Regions from separate parts of the Mesorhizobium sp. WSM2561 genome, predicted to be linked through region 1. Evidence: predicted binding sites of a transcription regulator. Region 1 holds the regulator's gene; each other region holds the start of a gene.
The links. The regulator PhoB, encoded in region 1, activates phosphate uptake and scavenging genes when phosphate is short. The targets are predictions, from matches to a motif close to TGTCATNNANCTGTCAT.

Region 1 (5,037 bases):
GATCCAGACGGCGCCGAGGATGGCGGCGCAGGCGACAACACCAAGCAGGCTCTCCGCCCAGACTGGGCGCAACGGAAACTTGAAGCGCTTGCGCTGCGACCGGCCGTTGAGCAGCATCAAGGCGACGGCCACACAGGCGAGAATGCCGACGATCCAGCTCGCGGTCGCCCCGATCGAGCCACGCGGCCCGCCACCCATCAGCTGGAACGTGGCATCGAGCGGCGCGACGGTGCGCCCGCTCGTCATCAGCCACGCCATGCCGCGCCAGATCAGCAGGCCGCCCAGCGTCACGATGAAGGCCGGAACCTCGAGATAGGCGATGATGAAGCCCTGAAGCGCGCCGATCATGAGGCCGAGCACCACGCCGGCAGCCAATGCGATGACCCATATCCAGGGATTTCCAAGCTGGAATCCCATGACGCGGATGAGGAATTCTGCCTGCGCAACGCCCATCACCATGCCGATCACGCCTTCGACGGAGCCGACCGAAAGATCGATGTTGCGCATCACGATGACCAGCACCATGCCGGTCGCCATGATCGCGACCGAGGAAGTCTGCACCGACAGGTTCCAGAGATTGCGCGGCGTGAGGAAAAGCCCACCCGACAGGATGTGGATTCCACCCCAGATGATCAGCAGCGCGCCGACCATGCCGAGCATGCGTATGTCGAGCTCGGTTGCCTTGAGGAAGCGGCCGAAGGGGCTGAGCTCGGATTCACGCGCCCGATCGGCAGCCGGCGTGTTGGAAGTCGTGTCGGTCATGATGTCCTCCCACCGTTGCCGTTTGCCGCGGATGCCGGAAGCAGCTTAGAAATTACCCGCGAGACACCGAAAAACAACTCTTTTGAAAAAAACGCCGCGGCGTGAAGCCGCGGCGTTTCAGGTTTTTGGCGAAGGCGGATCAGTTGCAGACCGGGACGGTGCCCGCCGCCACGCCGGCGCAGACCTCTTCCTGCTTGATCCAGCCGGCGTCGATGACGACGTTGAGATTGTCCCTGGTGATGGCAATCGGCGTCAGGAACAGCGACTTGACGACATTGCCGCCCGGCGTGGTGAAATCCTTGACGCCGGCAATGTCTGTCATCGGCTTGCCGTCGGCCAGCTGCGAGGCGATCTCGGCGGCATTCTTGCCGAGCTCGCGCGCGTCTTTCCACACCGATACGGTCTGTGTGCCGAGCGCGATGCGGTTCAACGCGGCATGGTCGCCGTCCTGGCCCGAAACCGGGACGGATCCGGCCAGGCCCTGCGCCGTCAGCGCCGCGACGACGCCACCGGCGGTGCCGTCATTGGCGGCAACCACCGCATCGACCTTGTTGTCGTTGGCGGTCAGGAACTGTTCCATGTTCTTCTGGGCGTTGGCGGGAAGCCAGCCGTCCGTATAAGCCTCGCCGACATTCTTGATCTTGCCGCTGTCGATGGCATCCTTGAGCACTTCCATGGAGCCGGCGAACAGGAAATCGGCATTCGGGTCGGCGCCCGAGCCCTTGATGAAGACGTAATTGCCTTCCGGCGCCACCTTGAACACGTCGCGGGCCTGCATGCGGCCGACTTCCTGGTTGTCGAAGGTCAGATAGAACACGTCCTTGTTCTCGATCAGCCGGTCATAGCCGACGACCGGAATGCCTTCGTCCAGCGCCTTCTGCACCGCCGGACCGATGGCCGAGGCATCCTGCGCAAGGATGATCAGCGCGTTGGCGCCCTGCGAGATCAGGCTTTCGACGTCGGTCAGCTGCTTGCCGGGATTGGACTGTGCGTCGGCGGAAATATATTTGTCGCCGGCGGCCTCGATCGCCGCCTTCATGGCGGCTTCGTCGGTCTTCCAACGCTCTTCCTGGAAGTTCGACCACGAAACGCCAATGACCTTGTCCTTGGCCTGCGCGGCCGACGCGAGCGTCAGCGACATGGCGACCCCCGCCAGAATGGCGGCTGCGAATCTCTTCATGATATTCCTCCCTGCGCCGCGTAGGGCGCGACCAACTGGCCCGAAGGCCGGCACAAAGGCTCCTATTTTTTCGAGCCTCGAAAAAATACTGGTCCAACGCCGAAGCACTGTCAACACCAATTCTGATGGATTTTGACGTCCTGTCGGGTTTTTTTTCGAGGCTCGGAATAAATAATGACAGCCCCTTCTGCTTCTGCCAGTATTTGTCGGACATTACCGACGGCTTCCGATTCATGAGCGGCCGCGGCAATGAGGAGGAAACAAAAAATGTCGGTGGGAATCCGTCATGACGATCTGCGCCGGCGCAACCGGGCGATGGTGATTTCGGCGGTACGCCGGGCAGGCCAGCCGTCGCGGACCGAGATCGCCGCGACCACCGGCCTCAGCCATTCGACCATATCGGCGATCTCTGCCGACCTGATCCAGGAAGGCATCCTGGCCGAGAGCAAGGCGAGCGAGACGGTTTCGCTGAAACGCGGCCGGCCGCAGGTCGGCCTCAGCCTCAATCCGCAAGCCGCTGCCGTGTTGGCCGTCGTGTTGTCGCTGAATTTCCTGTCGGTCGCCGTCATCGACTATGCCGGACAAGTGGTCGCCGAGGAACAGCGCCGGCTGGACACGCTGACCATGTCGCGCGACGCGCTGATCGGCGAATGTGTCGCCATCGTCCGGCGCCGGCTCGAAGATCCCGACCTCGATGTCCAAAGCGTCGCCCGCATCGCGCTGGCGATCCAGGGCATCACCGATTCTCACGCGCGCGCCATGTTGTGGTCGCCGATCACGCCGCAGACGAACATCGCCTTCGCCGACATTCTGGAACGCGAGTTCGGCATCTCGGCCATCATGGAGAACGACTGCAACATGATGGCCGTGGCGCTGCGCTGGCGCCACCCGCATCGCTACCGCGACGATTTCATCGCCATCCTGCTCTCGCACGGCATCGGCATGGGGCTGGTGCTGAAGGGCGAGCTGTTCACCGGCACCCACTCCTCGGGCGGCGAATTCGGCCACATGATCCATCGGCCGGGCGGCGCCCTTTGCCGCTGCGGGCGGCGCGGCTGCGTCGAGGCTTATGCCGGCAATTACGCCATCTGGCGCAACGCAAGGCAATTGAGCGAGAACGCCGAGCCGGTCGCCGATGTCAGCGACGCCGAGATGCGGGCACTGGCGGCCCGGGCGCGCCAGACGGACGGACCGGAGCGCGAAGCCTACCGCAAGGCCGGCGAAGCGCTCGGCTTCGGGCTCGGCAGCCTGTTCGCGCTGATCGATCCGGCACCGGTGGCCATGGTCGGCGCCAGCGCTGCCGCCTTCGACCTGATCGAACCGGCCCTGCGCGAGGCCATCGCCCAGACCGCTGGCGGCCAGCATTCGGGTTCGATTTCCTTCGACACCGAGCCGAACGAGCTGCCGCTGATCCGCGAAGGCTGCGCCATGCGGGCGCTGAGCTTCGTCGATCAGGAGATTTTCGCGCCGAGCATCCAGGCACGAGCCGGCTCGGTGGGAAAGAACGTGGCTTGAGTTCGAAGGCAGGGATCCCCGGATCGCGACTTGGCGTGTGTTCCGGTCAGGCCGCGCCGAGGATGGTGGATTCCGAGAACCGGAGCGGAGCGTACTTTCGGGTACGTCAGCACCGGAAGCGCAGGTATCAGCCGTTCGCAGGCCGGCATCACCTGAATATCAGCTAGTCTTCCCTGATCGCATAGCCGGCGCCGCGGATGGTGCGGATGACATCGGGCATGCGACCATTGTTGACCGCCTTGCGCAACCGGCCGACATGGACGTCCACCGTGCGCTCGTCGATGTAGATCGTCTCGCCCCAGACATTGTCGAGCAACTGGCTGCGCGAGAAGACCCGGCCCGGGTGGCGCATCATGAATTCGAGCAGCCGGAATTCGGTCGGCCCGAGCCGAATCTCGCTCTTCTTGCGATAGACCCGGTGCGATTCACGATCGAGCATGATGTCGCCGACCTTGAGCACGCTGGACAGCACTTCGGGCTTGGCGCGGCGCAGCAGCGCCTTGACCCTGGCCATGAATTCCGGTGTCGAGAACGGCTTGACCAGATAGTCGTCGGCTCCGGTCGAAAGGCCTCGCACCCGGTCGCTCTCCTCGCCGCGCGCGGTCAGCATGATGATCGGCAGCCGCTCGGTTTCGGGGCGCACCCGAAGGCGCCGGCAAAGCTCGATGCCGGAAACCGCCGGCACCATCCAGTCAAGCACCAAAAGATCGGGCACGTTTTCCTGCAGCCGGATTTCGGCCTCGTCGCCGCGCGTCACCACCTCGACCTGATAGCCTTCGGATTCAAGATTGTAACGGAGGAGGACGCCCAGCGGCTCTTCATCCTCCACCACCATGATGCGCGGCGCGATCATCGGCCGGTCACTCCTGTCCTGTCGCCGGCGCCGACATCGTCGTTTCGTCGAGCTTCGGGCGATCCGCCGGCAATTGCTGCCCGGTCACGACAAAATAGGCGTTTTCGGCGATGTTGGTGACATGATCGCCGATACGCTCGAGATTCTTGGCGCAGAACAGAAGGTGCGTGCAGGCGGTGATGTTGCGCGGATCCTCCATCATGTAGGTCAGGAGCTCGCGAAAAACCGCCGTGTATTTCACGTCGATCTTCTGGTCGTCGGCGCGCAGTTCCTTCAACGCGCCGGCATCGCGCGACACATAGTGCTCAACCACGCCGCGCAGCTGCACAAGAACGAGATCCGCCATCGCATCTATACCGTGCGACAGATTCCGCGGCGTCGCGCTCTGCCCGACTGCGCTGACCCGCTTGGCTATGTTCTTGGCCAGATCGCCGATGCGCTCGAGATCGCCGGCCATGCGGATTGCGCCAACCACTGCGCGCAGATCCTGCGCCATCGGCTGCCGTTTGGCGATCAGCGTGATGGCGCTGTCGTCGAGTTCGCGCTGCCGCGCATCCATGATGGCGTCGTCCGAGACGACGCGCTGCGCCATCGCATTGTCCGACGCAAGCAACGCGCGGATCGAGGCCGCGACCATTGCGGCGGCGAGCTCGTCCATGTCGCGGATCAGCCGGTCGATGTGCTCCAGTTCCTCGTCGAAAGATGCGACGGTGTGTTCACCCATGGT
Region 2 (5,037 bases), on a different contig from region 1:
CGAGATAGTGATAGGCTCGATCAAGATGCAACCAGGCAGCCGCGAAATCTGTTGTCAATGATGCCTCCATCGTGGCGCTCCCCAAGGGAGCCGTGCCATGCGCCGACAAAACGAAACGGAAATATCCACAGCGGCCTTTAATTCAAAGTCTAGCGGTATGGCGTGCAGCCGGCGTTTCGAAGCGCGGCGAGGAGCAGGTCGATGTGCCCCTGGATGTCATTGCGCGCCTGTTCGCGCAGCGGCAGACGATCCCAGCTTTCCAATGGATCGACTAAGCTGGCGAGTTCACCATTGGCCGTGAAGGACACGACCGCCAGCCCGTCCTTGCTCAAGGCGAGGATTCCGGTTGTGCCGGTCGCATAGCGGATGGCCGCAATGCGCTGAATTGGGGATCACCGTCGACCCGGATCTCAAAGAGGAACCGCCCCGAAGTCTGGCGGGCTAGCCTGGCTGCCTTATCGCCAAAGCTCAGGGGCAGCATCCGAACGCTTGCGGCCGCCATTTCGAACAACAGAGCATCGAGGTCACCGTCTGCCGCCATGCGCAAATTGTGCGCGAAGCCGCAGCCAGCGCAATCAGGCCATGCAAGTTGTTCACAGCGTCAATGACGGGCTGGCCTCGCGAGAAGTCCAATGGCCACCGCAACCGTGACAGGCAGTTGCAAATTGTCATTGGCCTGCCGACCCGGTGAGTGCGATCGGCAAATTGCGGCGGACCTTCGGACGAGCGGCAGGGCGGTTTCAGGCAATGCTCCTTCGGGAGCGCCGCCCTTAAGAAGCGGGTCAATGGGATCATTCCGAATTGTTTTCCCTACCCAGCCCCCGGCAGTTCTGTAGCGGACTGTTATGTAACGGTCTGATGAGGTGGGCATTTCAGTTGCCTTGAGATCGCTGCATGATGGCCCCGCATCATCGGAACATGCTTCGAGATGGGCTCAACTCGGTACGATCGCTGATTTTTCGAGGGAGCGGCTGTTTCAGAACAACCGAGGCTATTGCGGATGTATTTCTACAAAATCATAGAAGCCGACGTTCTGGTCGTCGGCACGCCGACCTACAAGGGCAGCTACACCGGGCTGTTCAAGCATGCGATCGACCTGATCGATCCCGGCGCCTTATTGGGCAAGCCGGTCATCCTCACCGCGACCGGCGGCGGTGATCGCCATGCGCTGATCGTCGAGCATCAGCTTCGGCCGCTGTTCAGTTTTTTAAGGCGCACGCTTTGCCGACGGCAGTCTACGCCGCCGATCGAGACTTCGTCGACTACCGTCTCACGGCCGAACCGATCCGACAGCGTGCACAACAGGCAGTCGCGGAGCTGGCTCCCATTGTCGGCGCGGCGAGAGCGCCGGCCGCGATTGCAGCCGAGTAGCCGCTCACGAGTGCCTCGCAATGACGATATCGAATGCATGAGCAAGGCTGGACAGCAGTCCGACCGGTTCCCGCGGTCAAACCCGAAGAGGAAATAACGATGAAATTCGCAAACACTTTGAAGGCTGCGCTGTTCAGTCTGCTTGCGCTCGGACGCGGTCAGCGGCACGGGATTGCCCAGGCAGACGCTCCTCTTCTTTCGAAAGTGCCGCCAGGAACCGTCCTGACGATCGGTGATCCGGAGACACAGAAAGCGTTGGAATTGTCGGGCTCGACAAGGAACTGACCTTGGAGGTCAATTGGGCCAACATCAGTGGCGGCCCTCAGACTTCGGAAGCATTCCGCGCCAACAAATCGCATGAGCAGCAAATCCGAGTTTCTTTGGTACATCCCCAACGAGGTCAGGTCCGGCCATCGCGGCGATTGCGTCGTCGAAGATCACAATAGCCTGCAGACATTGGCGAGCCATGCGAAGGCGCTGGAGGATAATGGCTGGAAGGGTGCATTGATCGGCACTGGGCTGGGGCCGTCCTGACACTTTCACGCTTGCGGCTGCCTTGCAGCGCAGACGACCTTGTTCGAACCCCTGATCGCCATCCGACCGGGGTACTGGCGGACGCCGGCGCTCGCAGCGGCGACTACGAGCGCTACCACCTGAGCTCAGATCGGTCCTTGAAGGGACCGCAGGGTTGTCGGCCGATTGCTTGACCATTGACCTCCAACTCGGAGCCCCGAGAAAGCGGAATTCGACCACGTTCCGTCGTCTGGCATCAAACGATGTCGGATATGCGACATGGCGTATCAGCATTGGCGTCGTTATGTTGTTGTTCTAAGGCGACTCTCTGGTTTGGCACGGCACGTGCTTGGCTCTCCGCAGACGCCCGGCCCGAGGAGAATCGCCCATGATCAGGCTCACGGACAATGCCGTTGCCGCCGTCAATGTCCAGTCAGCGACGAGAGCTGGAAGCGACATTCTGAACCGACTGCGAAAGCTCATGTTAGCGCGATCGACAGTTCATCTCAACTCTCGCAACATTTTCCCCCTGGCTGCGCGCCGCTGGTGCAAGCATCTGGTCCGCTTAGGTTTCATTGGGACCATGGTTGTCGCCGCAACCATGGCTGGCGCGGTGGCTGACCCTTCTATGCTTGTCGACCGTGCCACCAATGCTCTCGCAGGGGACAAGACGAAGGCTAGCATGCAAACCCGGGTGCAGCGGGGCGGCAAGCCCATCACTCCATCGGTTCCTGCATGCGGCGAGACGACCCGAAAATTTCGCTCCAATGATCCGGACGATCCAGTCGACGGCACCGTCAACCAGTCCATCACCGAGTGGTTAGCCGCCGGCAACAAGGCCGATTGGAAACCCAACTTTGGTCTGGACAGTCCTGCTCTCGGGGACGCAGAGTACGAAATCGGCAGCTCCAGCTATGGGAAGGATCTTTTCCTAACCGGAGCCGAGACCGACGGCCGTGGCATCGATCCGCATAGGAAGCAGATACTGCCGCACCGCGGCTTGTTCGACAATTCCAAGGGCATTCTCGAAAACACCATTTCAGCCGCTGACAACGCGCTCAAGCATGGTTTCCATGCCATTGAACTCGATCTTCGCGCCGATAAAAACGGCCATGCCTGGATGACGCATGACACTACACTGGGGCGAACCACCGGAGATGAGAAAAATTGCCTGATTTCCGATGTCTCCACCGAGGGAATCAAGAGCATGAACCTCTCGATATGGAATCCTATCACTAATCGGCGTATGCCGGCGCTTGATCGCGACGGCAATCCACAAAAGATGGAAGATCTGCAGAATATTATCGATTACGTTCGTGAGAAGAATAGCAACGGCGATGAATTCAACGTGATCATCGATCCCAAGGACGAGGTATCGACGATCGCGGCAGTCAAGTCGCTCTCGGCGCCCGAGAATTCTGACGTACGCAGCCATCTCGGCATAAAGATCTATTCGACCTATGTGCCGACTACCGACCGCGTTGTTGCACATCTGGTCAAAAAGAAAACCCGTGTACTTGACGTGTTGGAGCAGGCTAATGTCACGGTCCAGCCGGACAACAGACTCAACCTGATCCCGGTCCTCATCAAGGCGGAAGACGTGCAGTCTTCTCATATCGACAATGATTCGGTGACCCAGGCCGGCGATTGGCTGATCTCCTTCGATAGGCTGGGCGACCTCACCATGGTCGAAATCTGCCGCTACAAGGGAACCGACACCTTCGACGAGATGAACCGGGTGGCCGCGACTTTCCAGGCAGCAGGCGAGAAGTTCGTCAGCACACCTCTCACAATGTCATATATCTCAGAAGCGTTCTCCGTTAACGGCCAGAAGTTTTACTATAGCGCTGAGGGCGTGCCGATCGCCCTAACGGGCCGTCTGGACATGGATTTTCGCGCCACTTTCGGCGCGCTGCTGCCCTATGCCGACGTGCTGGTGTCCGACAATCCTTATCTGGAGACACTCTATGCCGCCGACTTTATCACCGGTGGCAATCATGCGGATTATACCTTCCCGATGGACTCCCACTACAACCCGGCATCCATCATCGACGCACCGAAGGTTATCACCGGCAAGCCAAGCTGGATGAACGATCCACATCGTAGGTGAGGCTCTGGTGCCTCGCCTTGATGATCAGCGCCATGATCGTTGCACGCTTTACGCAACCCTGCGAAGGATATGATGAGCTGGCCAGTCGAACTACCGGAATTCGGAGCGTGATAGGACGCAGATGAGGTTGGGCGTGACCTGACGCGTGGTGATCACCTCGGTTATGGTCGTTGAGCTTGATGCCGGATCTTGGAAATCGGCGTGGCGGCGGCATTTTGCGCCACCTGGCCGTTATGCGAGCATAGTTGGACCCTGATGCCAGGAAATGACGGGCAAGATTGCAGGCGAAGTTGGTCAATGCCAATCTTCGTCCTACCCTGCGATGCCGATCGTGCGGTCAGGCCGTGCGGGATTTCTGCTGCGCGAAGACGTGCTCGGCGAAAGCGCGGATCTTGGTGCGGCGGCTGTTTCGTTGCCACTGATCATTTAATTATAAGAATCCTGAGCGCAGGATATTCATCTGGTCGTTGGAACATTTTAGTGCATGCGCAACGTCGGACTTCTCCCGATCACAAGCGAAACCAATACACTTGAGTCAGAACGTCGTCGGCGCCGAAGAACAGCCCGGTTGCGCAGGTAATCTCCTGCAACCGGGCTGTTCGCAGCAATTTGGAAGAAGCCACGACATCGTCGGACATCGGACAGCGCGGGCCGGTTGAATGGGGCGCGGGAATTCCGCTCCCGGACGGAGGAATTCCGTCCCCTATTCCTTGGAGAATGCCTGGAAATCGACACTACTGCCGGGTTTGTCACGTGAGTGACACGAACCGTTGGCGCGGCTCCCTGACGCGCATTCATCTAAGTCACTGAAAACTACGTAGAAAATTCTTGTAGGCTCCTTGTGCGCAGTTGGCACAACTTTTGAAACTCCCTTGTAGCGCGGTGACAGAAGCTGCCGAGCGACATTCATGTCGCGGACAATATAGGGATTGATTGAAGGGATGAAAGGACATGTCAGGTCTGCGTCGGATCCACATATCGGAAAAGAAGCATCACCTGCGGATTCGGGCGGCTGTGCAAGCGAAGGTATACCTACGCTCCGT
Region 3 (5,037 bases), on a different contig from region 1:
GCGTCATCAGCGCCGTGCGCGAAGGCGAGCCGGAAGAGGTCGTGCACGCGGCGATAGCGATGTTCCGAACGGCCCGAGACCTGAACGACCGCGAACACCGCCGTGCTGATCGGATAGGCGGCATCGCCGTCTCGATCGGTCAGCGAGGCGAAGAAGTCGGTCGTTTGCGCCCAGTCGATGGACGTCGCCGCAGCCTGCACGCCCTCCGGCCCCGGCTTGACGAACTTGCCGGATTTGTTCTCGATCAGCGCGTAGACAAGGTTGGCGCGCTGGGCCTGGCCGGATTCGGCATAGGCAATCGCGCCCTTCGTGTCGTGCACGGCTTGAATGAGGTTCTGGGTGCCTTCCGCGTCAGTGCCGAGCGGCCACGAGATCAGTGTATTGGCGCCGTATTTGGCCTTCCACTCCCCGCTGACCGCCGACAGGTACTCGGTGAAGACAAAGGTCGAGCCGGAGCCATCCTTGCGGTGAACAACGCTGATCCTGAGATCGGGCAGCGTCAGATCCGGATTCACCGCCTTGATCGCGGGATCGGACCATGACTGGATCTTGCCCAGATAGATGTCGGCCAGCAGCGGCCCCGTCAGGCGAAGGCTTCCCGGGCCAATGCGGTCGAGATTGACGACGACGGCGATGGCGCCCATGACGATCGGAAACTGCTGGCGGCCGGCCTTCTTGAGTTCGGCGCCATTGATCGGCGCATCCGTCGCGGCAAAGTCGATGTCCGGCTGATCGAGACGCAGGACGCCGGCGAGCGAGCCGACGATTTCATAGTCGACCTTCCAGTCGGGCGAGACATAGTCGCCGCCGTCGGCGCGGGCGTTCTCGTAGGCCGTTGCCCATTTGCCGATGATCGGGGCGGCCAGTGTCGATCCGGCGCCGCGAATAGGCTCGGCCTGTGCAGCGGCCCCGATCATCAAGCCAACAGCAAGCGTGACGGCGCCGCTTATCTTCGCCGATTTGCGCCGTAGTGACGCAAAGCTTGCTGGAAACATCATGGCGATCCCCGACGCGCGAACAAATAGCTAGTTTTCAGTCTTGGCAGATATCAACAGTCATCCGCCCGGCGAACGAACGCCGGCAGAGAAACAACACCGCTCACCGTATGAACCTTGGTTAACGATTGGATGACAAAGATCTTTGTGAGCGAGATTTTTATTTTTCCGCGATTGCCGCGGTTGCCTGAAGAATTGTTCGGCAGCGAATCGCTTCAGCTTTGCGCTGCCCCTCACCTGCCTGCCGGCATCCTCTCCCCGTATAGTGACGGGGAGAGGGGGCGCTCTCATCGATGGTTTCGCCAATCACCAGCGTTGCAGAATATCCGCCACGGCGCGACCAGTCCCTTCTCCCCGTCACTATACGGGGGAGAGGACACCGGCAGGGCGATGAGGGCCGGCGCCGACTCCGACAACTGACCCCCTTGGCACGAAGTTGCTGGTCGCCTCCACGCAGGGACAGCCCCTATTTCGCGTCGTGGAAGATGATGCCGACGGTGTGGCGCAGGCCGGAGCGAAGCCGGCTGACGCCGTGCCTGAGATTGACGCGGTAGCTGCCTTTGCTGCCCTGGACCGGACGATTGTGGACCGCGAAGGCGACGGCATCGCCCTGGCGCAGCGACACCACCTCGGCGCGGCTCTGCATGCGCGGGCGCTGTTCGGTCAGCACGAACTCGCCGCCGGTGAAGTCCTCGCCGGGTTCGGACAGCAGGATTGCCACCTGCAGCGGGAAGGCAAGATCACCGTAGAGATCCTGATGCAGGCAGTTGAAGTCGCCGGCACCATATTGCAGCAGGAGCGGCGTCGGCCGCGTCTGGCCCTGCTCGTGGCATTGCTTGAGGAACGCGGCGTGTTCGTCCGGGTAGCGCTGGGCGATGCCCATGCGCTCGTTCCAGTCGTTGGCGACGGCGGCAAGGCGCGGATAGAGCGCGGTGCGCAAGCCGCCGATCAACTCTGGCAAGGGATAGCGGAAGTAGCGGTACTCGCCCTTGCCGAAGCCGTGCCGCGCCATGTGGACATGGCTGCGGAAATGGCTTTCGTCGGGATAGAGCCCGGCGATCTCCCGGCATTCTTCTGACGTCAGCAGCTTTTCCATCACCGCGCAGCCATAGCCGCTCAGTTCCTCGGCCAATGCCTGCCAGTCATATCCGGCGACGCGCGCTTCGGCCGATCGAGCCGCTGCCTTCGAACCTGTCAAATGAATGGTCATGGCTCTGCCTCCTCTGGCTTCTTCTGCCCTCAGAGATGGATGAAACAGCGCGCGCAAACCACCCGTTTCCTGCCGATGGGTTGCGCACCGAGTTGAAGCTGGCCAATCGCCACTGCGCCGCTGCTTAATCGCCGCCACGCAGCATGGATTTCGGCAAAATCGGGCCCATATCCCTGATAGGGAGCTTTGAGCGTGAAACTCGCGCGTGTGGCCCTGTTCGCCGCGGCTGTTTTAGCCGCTGTGGCTGTTTGTTCTTCTCTCGCAACCGGAGAAGCGGACGGTCAGGAGAGGATTGCGCTGCGCGTCGAGATAGACGGCGCCATCGGTCCGGCGAGTGCCATGCAGTTCGAGGAAGCGCTGACGGTGGCCGCAGAGCGCAACGCCGAGGTTCTCATCCTGCAGATGAACACGCCCGGCGGGTTGGTCACCAGCATGCGCGAGATCATCGCCGACATCCTCGCCTCACCGGTTCCCGTCATCGGCTATGTCGCGCCAGCCGGCGGGCATGCCGCGAGCGCCGGAACCTACATCCTCTACGCGACCCATGTGGCGGCGATGGCGCCCGGCACCAATCTGGGCGCGGCAACGCCAATCGAGATGGGCGGGCCAATGCCGTCCTTTCCCGGCAGCGACGACAAGAACGATGGTCCGGAAGCCGGCAAGGACCAGAAGAACGGCACCAGAGCGCCGGCGGGCGATGCGATGATCGCCAAGGCGACGAACGACGCGGTTGCCCTGATCCGCAGTCTGGCTGAACTGCGCGGGCGCAATGCCGATTGGGGTGAGAAGGCCGTGCGCGAGGCGGCCAGCCTGTCGGCCAACGCGGCGCTGCAGGAGCGTGTCGTCGATTTCGTCGCCCGCGACACGACCGAACTGCTCCAGCTGGCTGACCGCCGGACAGTGGAAATAGCCGGCAGGAAAGAGGTGTTGGCGACCAAAGGGCTGCCGGTTGAAACGCTGGAGCCCGGCTGGCTCATCCGGCTTCTCGCCGTCATCACCGACCCGAACGTCGCCGTGATCCTGATGCTGATCGGCGTTTATGGTCTCGTCTTCGAGTTCACGAGCCCGGGCGCGGTCGCGCCCGGCGTGATCGGCACGATCTGCCTGCTGCTCGGGCTCTATGCGCTCAATCTCCTGCCGATCAGCTATGCCGGCCTTGCCTTGATGCTGCTTGGCATCATCTTCCTCGTCGTCGAGGTCTTCAATCCCACAGTGGTCCTGGGGCTGGGAGGCGTGGCTGCGTTTCTGCTGGGCGCTGCCATGCTGCTCAGGATCGAGGGACCCGGCTTCGAGATGTCGTGGGCCGTCATCGGCACCGCAGCCGTCCTGACGCTCGGCCTGGCGCTGCTGACCGGCAGCTATCTCTGGGCGGCCCGCAAGCACGTTCCGCGTGTTGGCGCACAGGCCATGCAAGGGCTGCCGGCCAAGGTCCTCGACTGGGAGGGCAGCGAGGGCCACGTGCTGGCCCGAGGCGAGCGCTGGCGAGCGAAAGCCGACGAACCTATTGCAGTGGGCGACAGCGTCGAGGTGGCTGACGTCAGGGGTCTCGTGCTGACGATACGGCGTCGCAATGCGGGAAGCGATGGAGCAAGGCAATGATCATCGGTTATGTGGCCTATCTGGTGGCAGCGCTCGTCGTGGTCATGTTCCTGTCCGCGGCCATTCGCATCCTGAGGGAATATCAGCGTGGCGTGGTCTTCACGCTCGGCCGCTTCACCGGGGTCAAGGGGCCCGGCCTGATCATCCTCATCCCCTTCGTGCAGCAGATGGTGAAGGTCGATCTGCGGGTGGTCGTCCAGGATATTCCGCCGCAGGACGTGATCTCGCGCGACAACGTCTCGGTGAAGGTGAACGCGGTGCTGTATTTTCGTATCGTCGACGCTGAGCGGGCGGTGATCCAGGTCGAGGACTTCATGACCGCGACCAACCAGCTGGCGCAGACCACATTGCGCTCGGTGCTCGGCAAGCATGAGCTCGATGAAATGCTGGCCGAACGTGACAAGCTCAACAGCGATATCCAGGAGATCCTCGATCAGCGGACCGATGCCTGGGGCATCAAGGTCTCCGATGTCGAGATCAAGCATGTCGACCTCAACGAGAACATGGTCCGCGCCATCGCCAAGCAGGCCGAGGCCGAACGGCTGCGGCGTGCCAAAGTGATCAATGCCGACGGCGAACAGCAGGCGGCGGCAAAACTCGTCGAGGCCGGCAAGATGCTGGCCGGGACACCGCAGGCCATGCAGCTGCGTTATTTCGAGGCGCTGCATGACATCGCCGGTGAGCGCTCGTCGACGGTCGTGTTTCCGGTGCCGATGGATCTGCTCGGCCATTTCATCAAGCAGCCCGGCGAGGAGACGTGAGTTCACCGATGGGCCGGCGTCCGGCTCCTATCTGACGCCCGTTGGCGTATAGCCGAAGCGACGACGGAAGCAGCGATTGAAATACGATACGTCGCTGAATCCGCTTATCAGGGCAATTTCGCTGACCCGCATGCCGTCGTTGCGTCGCTGCGAGAGCATTTTGTGTGCTCTTTGCAAACGCAGTTCGAGCACGCGCTCGGCAAAGCTGATACCGGTTTCCTGAAGAAGATCATGGATATAGCGAGACGACAGGCCGAGTTCTTCGGCCACGCGCTGCGCCGAAATGCCAGGGTTGGCAAAATTGTCCGCGATCTTCGCCAAAACACCCTGCAACCTCGCCGCGCGCAAACCGCGCAAGCCGGCCAATTCCGCCGCCTCGCCTTTTGCTCCGGTCGCCAGGCCGATCAGATCGACGATCGTTTCCGTGGCATGGGTTATCAGGTCCGGGGCGACGAGAGGATCGCCGGCTTCG
Region 4 (5,037 bases), on a different contig from region 1:
GCCGAGCAGCTGGCCGCCAGGCAGATCCTTGTAGGTCGCCGACACGCGCCGCTCGACCAGCATCGCGCCGGTGTCGATCGCCCTGGTGTAGCCGAAGCGCGGCAGCGTGGTGCGATAGGCGCGAACCAGGAAGATAGCCTCGATCATGTCGCCGCGCGCCTGAACGATGGCCAGCGCCGCCAATTCGCGGTCGTAGAGCGAACCTTCGCTCATCACCCGGTCGACGCCGAGCGCCAGCTGCTCGACGATCTGGTCGAGGCGCAGCGCCGGCACGGAACGGTCGCCGCGGCGGCGGTCGGCGAGCAGGGCGTGGGCGTTGGCAATGGCCGCTTCACCGCCTTTTACCGCGACATACATATCACGCCTCCATCGTCTTGATGCGCGTCGTGCGCGGCAGGCAGGCAACGCCTTCCGGGATGGCGAGGATAATGTCGACACCACGGGGGAAACGCTGATTGTTCTGCTTCCATTGTTCGACGAAGTGGCGCGGCATCTGCGCCGGCGCGATTGTCGCGGTTGTTTCGATGCCAGGACCTTCGAGCAGCAGCGGCGCGCCTGAGACGAGATCGCTGACCTGCAGGATCAGCGTCGTCGAGCGGTCGGGATAGTCCTGGGTGCCTTGTGAAAAGCCGTCGAGCGCCATCATCTCGGCCGGCGTGGCGATCAGCGCGAAATGCGCATCGGCTGGCGTGTGGGCCAGTGGCGCGCCGGTGTGGAAGCCGAGCCAGGATTTCACCGCTGCTGGGGCCTGCAGAACGAGGTCGAGCCAGAGCGGCGTGTCGTTGTCGCACAGCGCCAGCGCGATGGCGCCCGCGGTGGCCGACAGCGGCGCCGGCGGGCGGGCAAAGACCGGCAGAGGCTGCAGGGTGCCCGGCCGCGCCATTGCGTCCATCACGGCGCGGAACACTGTCTGGGCGTCGAACACCGGATCGGCAAAGCCGCCCTCGATCGCCCGGGTTGCGATGTCCATCAGTCTTCTCCGCGCACCATGGTGAAGAAATCGACCTTCGTTGCCGCCGTCTCGGCGCGCCGCCGCTCACGTCCGCTGGCCAGTGCGGCCTGCAGCGGCGCAATGAGTTTGCTCTCGACCTCGTTGCGGCGGGTGGGATCCTGCCAGAGCGCGTCGGCGATCGCCGCCAGTTTTGCTTTCTGCTTGTCACGGCCCAGCGCGTAGCAGTGGCCGACTTCCCCCGAGGCAAGCCGCACCGTCGCGCGGGTGACCGTCGCCTCGCCGACGTTGAACGGCGCGCCGCCGCCGCCGATGCGGCCACGCACGGTGACCAGGCCGGTTTCGGGGCCACGCAGGAGTTCTGCTTCCGAAGGCAGGCCGGATTCGTTCCAGAGGCGGACGATATCGTCGCCGGTCGATTGCGCCAACGTCGCCATGACGGCCTTGCGCTCAAGCTGCTGATCGCGCGCTTCCTGTCCTCGCATGGTTAACATTCCCTTGCATCGAAAATTCATCTATTGATATAGACAATTATACAAATTATATCTATTTTTTAAAGCGTGTCCATGACGGATGGATGACAGCGCGAAAAAGATCGGGGCAAAGAGATGATCGGTCAGCAGATGGCCAGCAGCTTGGAGCGGCGCAGCGGCGTCGCGCTGTGGCGGCAGATCGCCGACCAGATCCTGCATTCGATCGCCGTCGGCGACTTTGCCGAGAACGCTGCGCTGCCACCGGAAGTTGCATTGGCCGAGCGCTATGGCGTCAACCGCCATACGGTGCGCAGCGCCATCGCCGCACTGGTGCAGGATGGCGTGCTCAGGGCCGAACAGGGGCGCGGCACTTTTGTGCTGTCGCGCAAGCGGCTGTCCTATCCGATCGGCGCCCGCACCCGCTTTTCCGAGGGCTTGCAAGGGCAGGCGTCGGAGCGCCGCAGCGTGCTGCTCGAATCGGCGGTCGAGCCGGCCAGCCGGCGCGTCGCCGAAGGGCTGGGGCTTGCCAGGGGTTCGACTGTCATACGCCTCGAGACACGCGGCGAAGCCGATGGGCAACCGGTCTCGCGTGCCACCGGCTGGTTCGACGCGGCTCGCTTCGCCGGCATCGATGCCGCCATGGCTGAAACCGGATCGGTGACCGCCTCATTCCGGCGTTTCGGCATCGGTGACTATCTCAGACAATCGACGGTGCTGTCGGCCCGCCACGCGGACGCCGCCGACCTTGCCGATCTTAATCTGCAGCCCGGCGCCATCGTGCTGGTCACGGTCGCCGTCAACGTCGGGCCGGACGGCCAGCCGATCCAGTTCGCCGAAACGCGGTTTCCGGCTGAGCGCGTCGAGCTCAAGATATCGGCGCTTTAGGTTCGATCTTATCCGACCTGGATGACGGCCTTGATCAGGCCGGATTTCTCATGCGACCAGCGGGCGAGGTCGCGCGGCGTCTCGCCAAGCGTCGTGCGATGGGTGACGAGCTTTGCCAGCGGCACCGCACCGTCGCGGATCGAAGCGGCGACATGATCGAAGTCGGCGCGCAGCGCGTTGCGGCTGCCGATCAGCGTCATTTCGCGCTTGTGGAATTCAGGATCGGAAAAGACGATGTCGTCCTTGACGACGCTGACCAGGACCAGCGTCCCGCCATGCGCGACATGGGCGAAGGCCGACTGGACGGACTGGGTGTTGCCGGTGGCATCGAAAATCACGTCAAAACCTTCGCCGTTGGTCGCCTCGCGCACCAGATCGGTCGCAGACTGCCGCGAACCGTCGAGGGTGGCGAAGCCGAGTTCGCTTGCAGCAAAACCCAGCCTCTCCGCACTCATGTCGAGCAGCGTTACGTCGAGGCCGGCGATGCGGGCAAACAGCGCTGTGCCGAGACCGATCGGCCCGGCGCCGATGACCAGCGCGCGCGCGCCGGGATCAGCCAGCGAGCGCCGCACGGCATGCGCGCCGATCGCCAGGAATTCGACGGCGGCGGCATCGGCCAGCGACAGGCCGTTGGCCGGGTAAAGATTTTGCGCCGGCACCAGGATCCGTTCGCACATGGCGCCGTCGCGGTGGACGCCGAGCACTTCGATCCTGACGCAGCAATTCGGCTTGCCTTGCCGGCAGGCGATGCATTTGCCGCAGGCGAGATAAGGATTGATGATCACCGGCTCGCCCACAGCCAGATCGACGCCTTCGCCGGCCTCGATCACGGTGCCGGAGACCTCGTGACCCATGATGCGGGGATAGGCGAGGAACGGATGTTTGCCCTCGAAGATGTGATAGTCGGTGCCGCAGATGCCGACATGACTGACCGCGACCAGCGCCCAGCCCGGCGGTGGTGTGCTCGGCGCCGGGCGGTCTTCCACAACAAGATCGCCGGGCGAACGGCAGATGACGGCTTTCATGCTTTGATCCAGTCGGTTCATGGCGCCGCCGGCCCGATCGCCGGGCCGGCGGTTGTTAAGATGGTCTATTTGCCGCGGCGGCGCAGGCCGTCGAAATAGACGATGACGATGATCAGCACGCCGGTAATGATGCGCTGCCAGAAGGCATTGACGTTCAAGAGATTGGCGCCGTTGTTGATAGTGGCGAGGATGAAGGCGCCGAGCAGCGGTCCGTGCACCGAGCCGACGGCGCCGAACAGCGAAGTGCCGCCGATCACCGATGAGGCGATCGCCTGCAGCTCCCAGCCCTCGGCCTGTGTCGGATTGCCGATGCCGATGCGTGAGGCAAGCAGCACGCCGACAAAAGCCGCACACAGGCCCGATAGCGTATAGGCCATGTAGATGGTGCGCTGGACGTTGACGCCGGACAGACGCGATGCCTCGGCGTTGGAGCCGACCGAGAACAGATACCGGCCCCAGCGGCTGTGATGCAGGAAAATGTAGGCGGGGATGCCGACCAGGATCACCATCCAGAACAGATTGGGGACGCCGAGGAACGAGCTGCGCGAAAACAGCTGGAAGGCGTCGTTGTTGATCGAGATCGAGTTGCCGTTGGTCATCAAAAGGCCGATGCCGCGCAGCGAGGTCAGCGTCGCCAGCGTGATGATGAAGGGCGGCAGGCCCATCTTGACGATGCCAAAGCCGTGGAACAGGCCGATGGCGACGCCAACCAGCAAGGTGATCAGGATGGCGAGGTAAATCGGCACGCCGGCATTGATCAGCATCGCAACGATGACGGTGGCGAAGCCAACCACGGCGCCGACGGAAAGGTCGATGCCGCCGGTGATGATGACGAAGGTCTGGCCGACCGCCAGGATGGCGATCATCGAACCTTGCCGCAGCAGGTTCGAGATGTTGTTGGCGGAGGCGAAGCTCGGCGTAGCCACCGACAGGATGACCCACAAAAGAACCAGCAGCGCCAGCAGTGTCAGCCCGAACAGGGCGTTGTAGTTGCGTTTCGGCCTTTCGGCCGGGATCGCCTCGGTGCTCATATCTGTCCTCCCGGTTTTTCTTGTTTCTCGGCCAACGCCTGGGTGAGGATCTCCTCATGGTCGGCAGTGTGGAAACCATGAGTGGCCACCAGCTTGCCGCGCCGGAACACATGCAGCGTGTCGGCGAGTTCATAGACCTCGGGCAGGTAGGACGAGATCAGGATGATGCCGGCGCCCTTGGACAACAGTTCGCCGAACAGGCGGTAGATCTCTGCCTTGGTGCCGACATCGACGCCAACTGTCGGCTCGTCGAAGATGAACAGCTTGGCGCCGTGCGCCAGCCATTTGCCGATGACGATCTTCTGCTGGTTGCCGCCGGACAGGCTGGAGGCGAGCGCGTTGCGCGTCGGCGTCTTGATCCTGAGATTGGCGATCTGGCGATCCGCCTCGGCCTTCTCCTGCGCGCTGGAGATCAGCAGATTGCTGGAGATGCGCTTGTAGATCGGCAGGTTCAGGTTGAGGCCGACCGGCAGGTTGAGGCAGAGGCCCTGGTCGCGGCGGCTTTCCGGCGCCAGCGCCATGCCGAGCCTGATGGCGTCATGCTCGGAGTTGACTTGAACCTCCTTGCCCTCCCAGAGGATCTGGCCGGCCGACTTGCGATGACGGCCGTAGAGCGTTGTAACGAACTCGCTGCGCCCGGCGCCGATCAGCCCGTAGAGCCCGACGATTTCGCC

Region 2: M727_RS0124810 (glycerophosphodiester phosphodiesterase family protein) is a predicted target of PhoB. The motif match lies at 2,148-2,164, and genes of this name have one in related genera.
Region 3: pstS (phosphate ABC transporter substrate-binding protein PstS) is a predicted target of PhoB. The motif match lies at 1,117-1,133, and genes of this name have one in related genera.
Region 4: phnF (phosphonate metabolism transcriptional regulator PhnF) is a predicted target of PhoB. The motif match lies at 1,516-1,532, and genes of this name have one in related genera.

Annotation. Positions count from the first base shown of each region.
Region 1 is NZ_AZUX01000016.1:183,039-188,075, forward strand. Features, by position in the region: gene M727_RS0115685 (sugar ABC transporter permease) at 1-762, opposite strand, end outside; gene xylF (D-xylose ABC transporter substrate-binding protein) at 902-1,942, opposite strand; gene M727_RS0115695 (ROK family protein) at 2,210-3,457, shown strand; gene phoB (phosphate regulon transcriptional regulator PhoB) at 3,621-4,310, opposite strand; gene phoU (phosphate signaling complex protein PhoU) at 4,318-5,034, opposite strand.
Region 2 is NZ_AZUX01000036.1:99-5,135, forward strand. Features, by position in the region: gene M727_RS39260 (hypothetical protein) at 150-332, opposite strand; partial or broken gene M727_RS37315 (NAD(P)H-dependent oxidoreductase) at 1,016-1,371, shown strand; partial or broken gene M727_RS0124800 (ABC transporter) at 1,471-1,721, shown strand; partial or broken gene M727_RS40405 (LLM class flavin-dependent oxidoreductase) at 1,729-1,986, shown strand; gene M727_RS0124810 (glycerophosphodiester phosphodiesterase family protein) at 2,273-3,994, shown strand; gene M727_RS41730 (hypothetical protein) at 4,260-4,424, shown strand; partial or broken gene M727_RS43200 (isocitrate lyase/phosphoenolpyruvate mutase family protein) at 5,023-5,037, shown strand, end outside.
Region 3 is NZ_AZUX01000024.1:30,951-35,987, reverse strand. Features, by position in the region: gene pstS (phosphate ABC transporter substrate-binding protein PstS) at 1-998, opposite strand, end outside; gene M727_RS0120605 (2OG-Fe(II) oxygenase) at 1,462-2,205, opposite strand; gene M727_RS0120600 (nodulation protein NfeD) at 2,398-3,804, shown strand; gene M727_RS0120595 (slipin family protein) at 3,801-4,565, shown strand; gene M727_RS0120590 (AraC family transcriptional regulator) at 4,593-5,037, opposite strand, start outside.
Region 4 is NZ_AZUX01000014.1:147,206-152,242, reverse strand. Features, by position in the region: gene M727_RS0113460 (carbon-phosphorus lyase complex subunit PhnI) at 1-357, opposite strand, end outside; gene phnH (phosphonate C-P lyase system protein PhnH) at 359-970, opposite strand; gene phnG (phosphonate C-P lyase system protein PhnG) at 970-1,434, opposite strand; gene phnF (phosphonate metabolism transcriptional regulator PhnF) at 1,558-2,307, shown strand; gene M727_RS0113440 (zinc-binding alcohol dehydrogenase family protein) at 2,316-3,332, opposite strand; gene M727_RS0113435 (ABC transporter permease) at 3,398-4,363, opposite strand; gene M727_RS0113430 (sugar ABC transporter ATP-binding protein) at 4,360-5,037, opposite strand, start outside.